DNA from 2 places in the Stenotrophomonas sp. YJH_SMC_48-3 genome. Region 2 is predicted to be linked to the other one. Evidence: riboswitches for the same ligand, from Rfam matches in the RefSeq annotation. Region 2 holds a riboswitch; the other holds the start of a gene.
The links. Region 2 has a riboswitch for thiamine pyrophosphate ahead of thiC (phosphomethylpyrimidine synthase ThiC). Riboswitches for the same ligand answer to the same signal wherever they lie in the genome.
Positions count from the first base shown of each region.

Region 1: linked by a shared signal. The riboswitch ahead of AC5P65_RS15310 (TonB-dependent receptor) and the one ahead of thiC (phosphomethylpyrimidine synthase ThiC) in region 2 are both predicted to bind thiamine pyrophosphate.

Region 1 is NZ_JCAFSQ010000009.1:161,862-167,300, forward strand. Features, by position in the region: gene AC5P65_RS15295 (peptidoglycan-binding protein) at 1-1,244, shown strand, start outside; gene AC5P65_RS15300 (glycine zipper 2TM domain-containing protein) at 1,490-1,897, shown strand; gene AC5P65_RS15305 (phosphotransferase enzyme family protein) at 2,026-3,150, shown strand; TPP riboswitch at 3,194-3,289, shown strand; gene AC5P65_RS15310 (TonB-dependent receptor) at 3,360-5,439, shown strand, end outside.
Region 2 is NZ_JCAFSQ010000013.1:60,668-66,106, reverse strand. Features, by position in the region: gene ggt (gamma-glutamyltransferase) at 1-219, shown strand, start outside; gene AC5P65_RS18290 (BCCT family transporter) at 860-2,437, opposite strand; TPP riboswitch at 2,683-2,783, shown strand; gene thiC (phosphomethylpyrimidine synthase ThiC) at 2,866-4,710, shown strand; gene AC5P65_RS18280 (ion channel) at 4,804-5,439, shown strand, end outside.

The DNA.
Region 1 (5,439 bases), on a different contig from region 2:
AACTGCAGGCCGCCTACGAGGCCGGCGTGAAGTACGACGATGTGAAGTACGCCATCAACATTCCGGGCCACGCGCTGTACGTACCGGGCAAGACCGGCAAGAACGTGGACCAGGGTTACATCGATTGCTCCGGCTGGGTCGGCACGCTGCAGAACCGGACCATGGACGAGATCAACCAGAAGGCCGGGCATGCGGTGTTCAGCAAGGCCGATCGCATCGACCTGGGCAACCTGGGTTCCGGCGGCATCGTGCGCAAGGCATTCGACCAGTCCGGCGTGCTGCTTGACCGCGACGCGATCCTCAAGCCCGGTGCGCTGAAGGAAGGCATGATCATCGGCCTGGATACGGCCAGGACCCGCCATGAACACTGGAACGGCATCGACCACATCGTGATGGTGGTGCGCGACCCGAACACCGACAAGCTGCTGATCAGCCAGTCCACCGGCAGCAAGGGCGTGCACACCATGCCGGTGGAGGACTACCTCAAGCAGGTGAAGGACCACCCGCACTGGAAGCTGTTCGCGTCCGATCCATTGTCCAAGGCCCGTGACCTGCTGGAAAACCGCACCCAGTCGCACGAGCAGACCCAGGGCAAGGCCAACGCCGAGCACAAGGCGGCCGCCACGCCGCACGCCGAACTGTACAAGCAGGGCGCACACAGCGAGGGCGTGCGCAAGGTGCAGGAGCAGCTGGGCCACCTGGGCTACGTCGGCGCCGACGGCAAGCCACTGGTCGAGGATGGCCGCTTCGGCCGCAACACCGACGCGGCAGTGCGCCAGCTGCAGAAGGACAACGGCCTGGTCGTCGACGGCATCGTCGGTCCGAAGACGCTGGAAGCGATCAAGGAAGCACGCGAACGGCCCTTGCTGAACGACGAGCGGCACCCACGCAATCCGATGTACCTGCAGGCCACCGAGGGCCTGGAGCGGCTGCCGGCAGGTACCTTCAAGGATCGCCACGCGCTGGAAAGCGCCGCCGCGGCCCTGACCAAGGAGGCGCATGCCGCCGGCCTGCAACGCATCGACACGGTGGTGCCGAGCCCGAACGGTGAGCGCCTGTTCGCCGTGCAGGGCACGATCGGTGACCCGGCGGCCAGCCGCGTGGCGGTGGAGACCCGTGCCGCCAGCGAGCAGAGCCTGGCGCTCAGCAGTGGTGCCGTGCAGGGCGCCCCAAACGTGCTGCACCAGCAGCAGGATGCCCAGCAGGAGCAGGCCCGGCAGGCACAGAAGGCGATGGGCGTCTAAGCCCGCAGCGCCTTGGGAGAGAAGGGAGGGCCACGTCCGCGTGGCCTTTTCCCTTTCTGCCAGCTGAGCGGCCGAGGCCGCTTTCAGCCTTGCTTCATGCCGCCTGCCGCTAGATGAATGCGCAAGCCGCACGGTGGACCAGGCAATGTTCCGGCAATGTTGGAACGCCAGCGTGGACACCACGGCAGCCGGGGCGCCCGCGCCCTCCCTGCCCAGCGTGGCATGCACCTCACAGGAGAACGAACATGCTCAGTACTTCCACACTCAGCTTCCGTGGTCTGGCGATGGCTCTGGCACTGGTGGCCAGTGTGGCCGTGGTCAGCGATGCCAGCGCGATGTCGAGGAAGGACAAGCGCACCCTGGTCGGCGCCGTGGTCGGTGGCGTGGCCGGCAACCTGCTCTCCAACGGTGATCCTGCCGCCACCGTGGGCGGCGCCGTGGCCGGCGGCGCGATCGGCAACCTGACCACCTCCGACCGCCGCGACCGTCGTTACTACGACAACCGCCGCTATGACGACCGCTACGATCGTCGTTACGACCGTGGCTATTACCGCAGCGGCTACTACGACCGCGGTGACAACCGTCGCTGGCAGCGCGAGCGCTACTACGACAACCGCTACTACCACGACCGCGGCCGCCATCGCGGCTGGTAGGCAGCGCGGCGGCATCACCGCAGCTGATGCACGGACGGGCGGGTCGATGACCCGCCCGTTTGCGTTGGCCACGTGCATGGCGTTGAATGCGCAGCCTTGGATGCGACTTTCCCCACCGGGGCTGCGGCATGACTTCTTCCTCCCACCGCGTGCAGGGCCTGAACAACGACGAGGTTGCTGCCGACTGGCCACCGATCAGCGCGGCGGACATTGCGTGGCTGCGCCAGCGCTACCCTCAGCTGGACGAGCAGAGCCAACCGCGCTGGCACAGCCCGCGGCCACTGTCGGCCGCCGCCATCGTCAATGGCAGGGACGGCGCGGTGTTCATCAAGCGCCACCACCACAGCGTGCGCAGCGCGGCCTGCCTGGAAGAAGAACACCACTTCATCGCCCATCTCGCCGCAGCGGGCGTGCCGGTGGTGCAGGTGCTGCCAGCGGCCGATGGCCACAGCGCCGTCGAGCATGGCGAATGGACCTTCGAGCTGCATGCGGTTGGCGTCGGTGAGGACCTGTATCGCGACGCGGTGTCGTGGTCGCTGCTGACCGATATCGCGCAGGCCCGTGAAGCCGGACGCGCACTCGCACAGCTGCACCGTGCCGCCGCCAGCTACCACGCGCCCCAGCGCAGCACCCATGTGCTGGTCGCGCGCGACGATCTGATCCGCGCCGACGATCCGGTCGCGGCCATCAAGGCAGGGCTGCACGAGCGCCCCGCGCTGGCCCGCTATCTCGCGCGCATTCCGTGGGAAGCGCAGCTGCAGCGTGACGTGCTGCCGTGGCATGCCGGCCTGGCCAAGCGCCTGCGCGACGAGCCGCGGCTGTGGGCCCACAACGACTGGCATGTTTCCAACCTGCTGTGGCGCGATGGGCAGATCAGCACCGTGCTGGATTTCGGCCTGGCCTCGCCCACCAGCGCACTGTTCGACCTCGCCACCGCGATCGAGCGCAACGCGGTGGCGTGGCTGGAGCTGGAGCGCGGCATGGAGGCGGTGCGCATCGATATCGCGCTGGCCCTGCTCGACGGCTACCGCCAGGTACTGCCGCTGTCGGCGGCACGCGTGCACCTGCTGGCCGACCTGCTGCCGATGGTCCATTTCGACTTCGCACTGTCCGAAGTGGAGTACTTCGAAGGTGTCACCGGCTCGACCGCGAATGCCGACGTGGCGTGGCAGCCCTTCATGCTGGGGCACCCGGCGTGGTTCCACAGCGCGCCGGGACAGGCATTGCTGCAGGCCCTGCACGCGGCAGCCTGAAGGGCGCCGGCTCGCAAATCCGTACCATTTGTAGTGAAATGGTCACCTGAAGCGGGGGTGCCTGGATCTGCCAGGCTGAGAGAGTCCCTTGGAACCTGATCCGGTTTGCACCGGCGTAGGGAGCTTTGAGCCGCAGCCACACCCCCGTCATGGGCAGGTGCACCTGCGCGCCGTCGCTTCGTCTCCCTTGTTGTCCGAAGACGAATCGAATGAACCGCTGCCTGCGCCCCACCCTGCTCTCCCTCGCCCTCTGCGCCGCGCTGCCGCTGCACGCCAGCGAGGCCGAGGCGTCCCCCGATGCGGCTGCCACCGGCGCCGAGCATTCGCCGACCGAACTGGCAGCGGTGCGCGTGCAGGCCGGCAAACCGAAAGCCGATACCTCGCGCGTGAACGCCTTCGGTGGCGGCAGCTGGAAGGACACGCCGGCCTCGGTGAACGTGCTCGAGCGCGACTATCTCGACCGTCGCCAGGTGCGTTCGCTGTCCGAGCTGGCCAGCAACGATGCCTCGCTCGGTGATGCGTATGCGCCGGTGGGTTACTACCAGAACATCGCCATCCGTGGCTTCGCGCTGGACGCCGCCACCGGCTACCGCTTCAACGGCCTGTCCATCGCCGGCGAACAGCGCCTGGCGCTGGAGAACGTGCAGTCGGTGGAGATCCTCAAGGGTGAAGCCGGCCTGGCCGCAGGCGTGATGGCACCGGGTGGCATCATCAACTACATCGGCAAGCGCCCGGCCGAAGTGCGCACCGCCACGCTCGGCACCGATTCGGAAGGCTCGCGCTACGTCGCCGTCGATGTCGGCCACTGGATCACCCCGCGCTTCGGCCTGCGCCTGAATGCCGCGTGGGATTCAAGCAATTCCTATGTCGAGCACGCCGATGGCCGCCGCAATTTCTACTCGCTGGCGGCCGACTGGCTGATCGGCGAACGCGGCAAGCTGGAGGTGGACGCCAATTACCAGACCAGTTCGCAGCGTTCGGTGTCCGGTTACCAGCTGCTGGGCGCACGCGACCTGCCGCGCGGCGTCGACCGCGAGCACCTGCTCGGCTACCAGCCGTGGCAGCGTCCGGTGGATATTGCCAGCACCAACATCACCGCGCTGCACACCTACGATTTCAACGACGCCTGGCAGTCCCGCGTGTCGGTCGGCCACAGCCGGTCGGTGATCGATGACAACGTCGCCTTCGCCTACGGTTGCTACTACGCCGTGCAATGCGCCGATGGCAGCGTGCCGGGCAACTACTTCGCGCCCAACGGCGACTACGACGTCTACGACTACCGCAGCCCGGACGATACCCGCCGCAACCAGCAGGCCCGTGCCGAGCTGCGTGGCCGTTTCGAGACCGGCAGCGTCGGCCATGAGCTGACCCTCGGCGCCGACTACTTCCGCCGCACCGTGGACAGGCGCCCGAGCGTCAACGAGTACGTCGGCACCACCAACATCCACGAAGCACCGGTGCCGGTATTCGCGCCGTCGCCGAAGATGCCTGGCCCGTCCGCACGTCGCCTGGACAGCCGCCAGACCGCCTTCTTCGCGCTGGACCGGATGAGCTTCGGTGACGACTGGCAGTGGCTGGCCGGTGGCCGCTTCGTGCGCCTCGATGAGCGCGCCTACGACAAGCGCGGCACCCCGCAGCGCCACAGCCGCCTGTCACGCTTCCTGCCGCAGACCGCGCTGGTGTGGAAGGCCACCGACCAGCTCAACGCCTATGCCAGTTACGTGCGCGGCATTTCGCTTGGCCAGGAAGCGCCGTTCTGGACCAGCAATGCCGACACCTTCCTGCCGTCGGTGCAGTCGCGCCAGCTGGAAGTGGGCGTGAAGTACGTGCCGGTCGAGGCGTTGACCCTGGGTGCGGCCGTGTTCCGCATTTCGCAGCCGTACCAGTACGCCAGGCCGGACAACAGCGACGTGGGCTACACCTTCGTCGAGGAAGGCACCCAGACCCACACCGGCCTGGAGCTGACCGCCAACGGCCAGCTGACCGACGCATTGCAGATCGTGGCCAGTGCCAGCGTGCTGCAGGCGCGTGCGCGCGACACCGGCACGCCGGCCTATGAAGGCCATCAGCTGGTGAATGTGCCGAAGGTGCGGGCCAGCGTGCATGTGGCCTATGCGCTGCCGTTCGTGCAGGGCCTGGATGTCACTGGCGGCTGGCGTTATGCCGGTGCCAACGTCGCACGTGCCGACGGCGGCGTGCGCGCACCGGACTACTCGGTGTTCGACGCTGGTCTGCGCTTCCAGCATCGCCTGCACGAGCGTGCGGTGACCTGGAACCTGTCGGTGGACA
Region 2 (5,439 bases):
CCGACGGGTCAGGCCACGGCGATGACCGATGGTGGTGAAGTGAATCTGGAAACCGGCTTCCCGTACGAGACGGTGCGCGCGTTGATGCGCAAGGGGCATCGCATCGTGTTCGCCGATGGCCCGTATGGCGGGTACCAGGCGATCATGCGTGATCCCGAGACCGGTGTTTACTACGGTGCTTCGGAGAGCCGCAAGGATGGGCAGGCGGCGGGATATTGAGGTTTTCCGGCGACCGGGCTGAGCCCCCTCTGCGGTGGTAAGGGTTTCAGTGATGCTTGGTTTGGCCGGGCGGGTGGATTGTCTGGGGGCCGCTGCAAGTACGACCATGTAAACTCGGTCGCCGCTTGCTCGTGTGCACTGTCCTGCGCACACGGCAAGACCGGGGTTGGGCATCCGGCCCAACCCGCCCGAGGCATGCCTCGGGCCCATGCGGCTCACGCCCCCAGCCAACCCACCCGCCCGGCCACGGACAGTTTCCTGCGGCCGCCACCGCAGGAAGAGAAAGAAGAAGATCAAGAGCAAAGGCAACAGCAACAGCAACAGCCGCGCGCTGTGGGTTGGGGTCGGACCCGTTTTCCGAAGGAAAACGGATCCGACCCCTTCTTGTTTTCCGATACACCTGATCCACGCATGGCGTGGATCTACTGCCGTCACCGGGAAATTGCCGGAGGCGGGGAGGGGGCCGATGGCGGGACCGTCCACGGCATGGATGCCGTGGCCGAGCCTACAGGGACGTACTTGCGGCGTGTCCCGCCATCGGCCCCCTCACCGCCAGACCAGCAGAAATCCAGAGCCGCTTTTGAAGTTGTTGTTGCCGTTGCTTGAAAAAAGCGGTGCAGCCGCAGGCTGCAAAACCCCCTCAATCCTGATCGTGCGCGCGCGCTGCCTCCGCCTGGGTTTCCTCCTGCGCCGCCATCTCGCGTGCAATCCACGCATCGATCATGTGCCGCTGGCGCTGCGCCTGCCGCCGCTCCCGGGTGTATTCCTGGTCCAGCACCCGGTACAGGGACACCATCACAAGAAGCATCAGCAGCGCGAACGGCAGCGCAGCGATGGTGATCATGCCCTGCAGCGCCTCCAGTCCCCCTGCCAACAGCAAGGAACCCGCCACGAGCGCAATGCCGACACCCCACGCCACTTTGTGCTTGCGCAATGGCTCGCCCGCGCCGTCCGTGGACATGCTGGCCAGCACAAGTACCGCAGAATCAGCCGAGGTCACGAAGAAGATCATCAGTAGCACCAGCGCAATGCACGACAGCAGCAACGGCAGCGGCATGCTGTCGAACATGGTGAACAGCACCGTTTCATAGCCGTTGCCCAGTGCCTGCAGCAGGTCGGCCTGGCCGAAGATCTGCATCCAGATCGCGGTGCCACCGAACACCGAGAACCAGAAGAAGCCCAGCAGCGTCGGTGCCAGCACCACGCCGATCACGAACTCGCGCACGCTGCGCCCGCGCGAGATGCGCGCGATGAACGAACCCACGAACGGTGCCCAGGAGATCCACCAGGCCCAGTAGAAGATCGTCCAGTCCGCGACCCAGGTGCTGGACGAGAACGGTGACATGCGCAGGCTCATCGTCACCAGCTGATTGAGATAGGAGCCCAACGTCGTCGTGAAGGTGTTGAAGATCGCGCCAGTCGGGCCGAGTACCAGCACCAGCGCGAGCAGCAGTGCAGCCAATGCAAGGTTGAAGTTGGACAGCCATTTCATGCCGCGGCCGACGCCGCTGAGCGTGGACGCCATGTACAGTACGAAAGCCACTGCGATGATGGTCAGCTGCAGCGGCACGCCCGCCTGCACGCCGAACACGCGTTCCACGCCGGCCGCGATCTGTACCGTGCCGAAGCCCAGTGCTGTAGCCACGCCAACCGCGGTGGCGACGACCGCGGAGATGTTGACCATATGCCCGATCCAGCCACGATGGTGACGGCCGATGATCGGTTGCAACATATCGCTGATCTGGCCACGGCCGTTGCGGTTGAACTGGAACCAGGCCATTGCCAGGCCGATCAGCGCATAGATGGCCCAGGGGTGCAGGCCCCAATGGAAGAACGCATAGCGCATGGCGGCGCGCGCGGCGTCCATGCTTTCGGGCGCCAGCCCCTCCGGTGGCTTGCTGAAGTGCGAAATGGGCTCGGCGGCGCCCCAGAACACCAGGCCGATGCCCATGCCGGCAGCGAACAGCATCGACATCCAGCTGGCCCGCGAGAACTCCGGTTCGGCGTCCTCTCCGCCGATGCGCAGGTTGCCGAACCGGCCAAAGGCCAGGTACATCAGGAATACCAGGGCCAGGAACACGACCAGCAGGTAGAGCCAGCCGATGCCGCGGATGAGTTCGCCGAGGATGCTCTGCACCACGGTATTGAAGGGACCGGGTGCAACACCGGCGAGCAGCACCAGCAGCAGAACCAGTGCAATGGAAACGCGAAACACCATGAAGGGGCTTCTCCGATCAAGGGATTGAGGGGAGCGAGCAGAGCTTGCTGCGAGGGGCCGGCGACATGCAGCACAGACCGGGCAGGGGCCGCGAAGGCGGCGGGGAAACACCGGCCGCAGCGGCACGATGCGCGTGCACGTTACTGAATGCGATGTCACGGTTCTGTTAATACAGAAACAGCGGATCCACGCCGTGCGTGGATGGAACAGCCATGGGCTACAGCACGTTCTGTGCTCTAATGCACACCAAGAAGCGGGGGTACCGGGCCATGTGGCCACGGTTGAGACAGTCCCTTGGAACCTGATCCGGCTCATACCGGCGTAGGGAAGCTTTGCAATGCAGCCGTGCCCGGACTCCGCCCAAGGACCGTCCGCGCGGGGTCGCAGTGCGCCGCCGCTTCGTCCCTGACCTTCCTGGACGATGCCCGATGAACGCACAGCTCTCCGCCCTGCAGCAACAGGCCCAGCAACTCTCCGAATCCGTGACCCGGCCCATTCCCGGATCGCGCAAGATACACGTGGCCGGCTCGCGCCCGGATCTGCTGGTGCCGATGCGCGAGATCGCGCTGACCCGCACGCCGACCCTGTTCGGCGGCGAAGAGAATGCGCCGGTCACGGTCTACGACACGTCCGGCCCCTACACTGATACGGGCGTACGCATCGATCTGTCCGCAGGCCTGCCGGCGCTGCGCCGCGGCTGGGTGGAGGAACGCGGCGATACCGAACAGCTCGAAGGACTGAGTTCTTCGTTCGGCCGCGACCGCGAGCATGACCCGAAACTCGATGCCGTGCGGTTCCCTGCGCGCAGCCTGCCACGCCGTGCGCGAGCCGGCGCGAACGTCACCCAGATGCACTATGCGCGGCGCGGCATCATCACGCCGGAAATGGAGTTCGTCGCCATCCGCGAGAACCAGCGGCTCGACGCGGTCCGCGATGCCGGCCTGCTGCAGCAGCACCCGGGCGAGTCGTTCGGTGCTTCAATCCAGAAGGTGATCACACCCGAATTCGTGCGCGACGAGATCGCACGCGGCCGCGCGGTGCTGCCCAACAACATCAACCATCCGGAGAGCGAGCCGATGATCATCGGCCGCAACTTCCTGACCAAGATCAACGCCAACATCGGCAACAGCGCGGTGTCCTCGGGCATTGCCGAGGAAGTGGAGAAACTGGTGTGGGCGATCCGCTGGGGCGGTGACACGGTGATGGACCTGTCCACCGGCAAGCACATCCATGAGACCCGCGAGTGGATCATCCGCAACTCGCCGGTGGCGATCGGTACCGTGCCGATCTACCAGGCGCTGGAGAAGGTCGACGGCCGTGCCGAAGCACTTACCTGGGAGATCTTCCGTGACACGCTGATCGAGCAGGCCGAGCAGGGCGTGGACTACTTCACCATCCACGCTGGCGTGCTGCTGCGCTACGTGCCACTCACCGCCAAGCGCGTGACCGGCATTGTCAGCCGTGGTGGCTCGATCATGGCCAAGTGGTGCCTGGCGCACCACAAGGAGAATTTCCTCTACACGCATTTCGAAGACATCTGCGAGATCATGAAGGCCTATGACGTGACCTTCTCGCTGGGTGACGGCCTGCGCCCGGGCTGCATCGCCGATGCCAACGACGCCGCGCAGTTCGGTGAGCTGGAAACGCTGGGTGAGCTGACGAAGATCGCCTGGAAGCATGATGTGCAGACCATGATCGAAGGCCCCGGCCATGTGCCGATGCAGCTGATCAAGGAGAACATGGACAAGCAGCTGCGCGAGTGCGGCGAGGCGCCGTTCTATACGCTGGGCCCGCTGACCACCGACATCGCGCCGGGCTACGACCACATCACCAGCGCGATCGGTGCGGCGATGATCGGCTGGTTCGGCACGGCGATGCTCTGCTACGTGACGCCGAAGGAGCACCTTGGCCTGCCCAACCGCCAGGATGTGCGCGACGGCATCATGGCCTATCGCATTGCCGCGCACGCAGCCGACCTGGCCAAGGGGCATCCGGGCGCGCAGGTGCGCGACAACGCGCTGAGCAAGGCGCGTTTCGAGTTCCGCTGGGAAGACCAGTTCCACCTCGGCCTGGATCCGGAGAAGGCCAAGGAGTTCCATGACGAGACGCTGCCGAAGGATGCGCACAAGCTGGCCCACTTCTGCTCGATGTGCGGCCCGCACTTCTGTTCGATGAAGATCACCCAGGATGTGCGTGACTACGCCGAAGCCGGCATGAAGGAGAAGTCGGCGGAGTTCCGCGCGGCCGGTGCCGAGGTCTATCGCCAGGAGTGATGCGGAAGCGGGGGTGCCGGCCAGCGGCCGGCACTACCGCTCATCACGCCGCTCCCGGCTATCCTCCGCCCATCTTCCTGGGGAAAGGACGCCATGCCTGTTGCCATCACCACCCGTTGGCTGGCCATTGCCCGCCGTCATCCTTCGGCCTGGCTGTTGGGCGCCCAGCTGATCGCGGTGCTGCTGTACCCCGCGCTGGATGACACCGCTGCGGGCCGCGCGGCGCTGGGCATGTTCGGCATGGCGGTGCTGGGCCTGGCATTGTGGGTGGTGCAACGCAGCCCGCTGGGCACCTGGCTGGCACTGCTGCTGGCCATTCCCTCGGTGGTGTTCTCGCTGGCCGGTGCACTGCTGGACCGCACTGCGCTGCTGACCACCGCGCAACTGCTGGAGAGCCTGCTGTACTTCTATACGGCCGGTGCGCTCATTGCCTACATGCTCCAGGACCATAAAGTCACCCGCGATGAACTGTTCGCCGCAGGCGCCACATTCACGCTGCTGGCCTGGGCCTTCGCATTTGCTTTTGCCGTGTGCCAACAATGGTATCCGGGCAGTTTCCAGGGCTCCGGCGGCGGTGCACAGCGCACCTGGATGGAACTGCTTTATCTGAGCTTCAGTTTGCTCTCGGGTGTTGGCTTGAGCGACGTAGTACCCCTGCATCCGCAGGCGCGTGCCCTGGTCATGCTGGAGCAGTTTTCAGGCGTGATGTACGTGGCTTTGGTGGTTTCG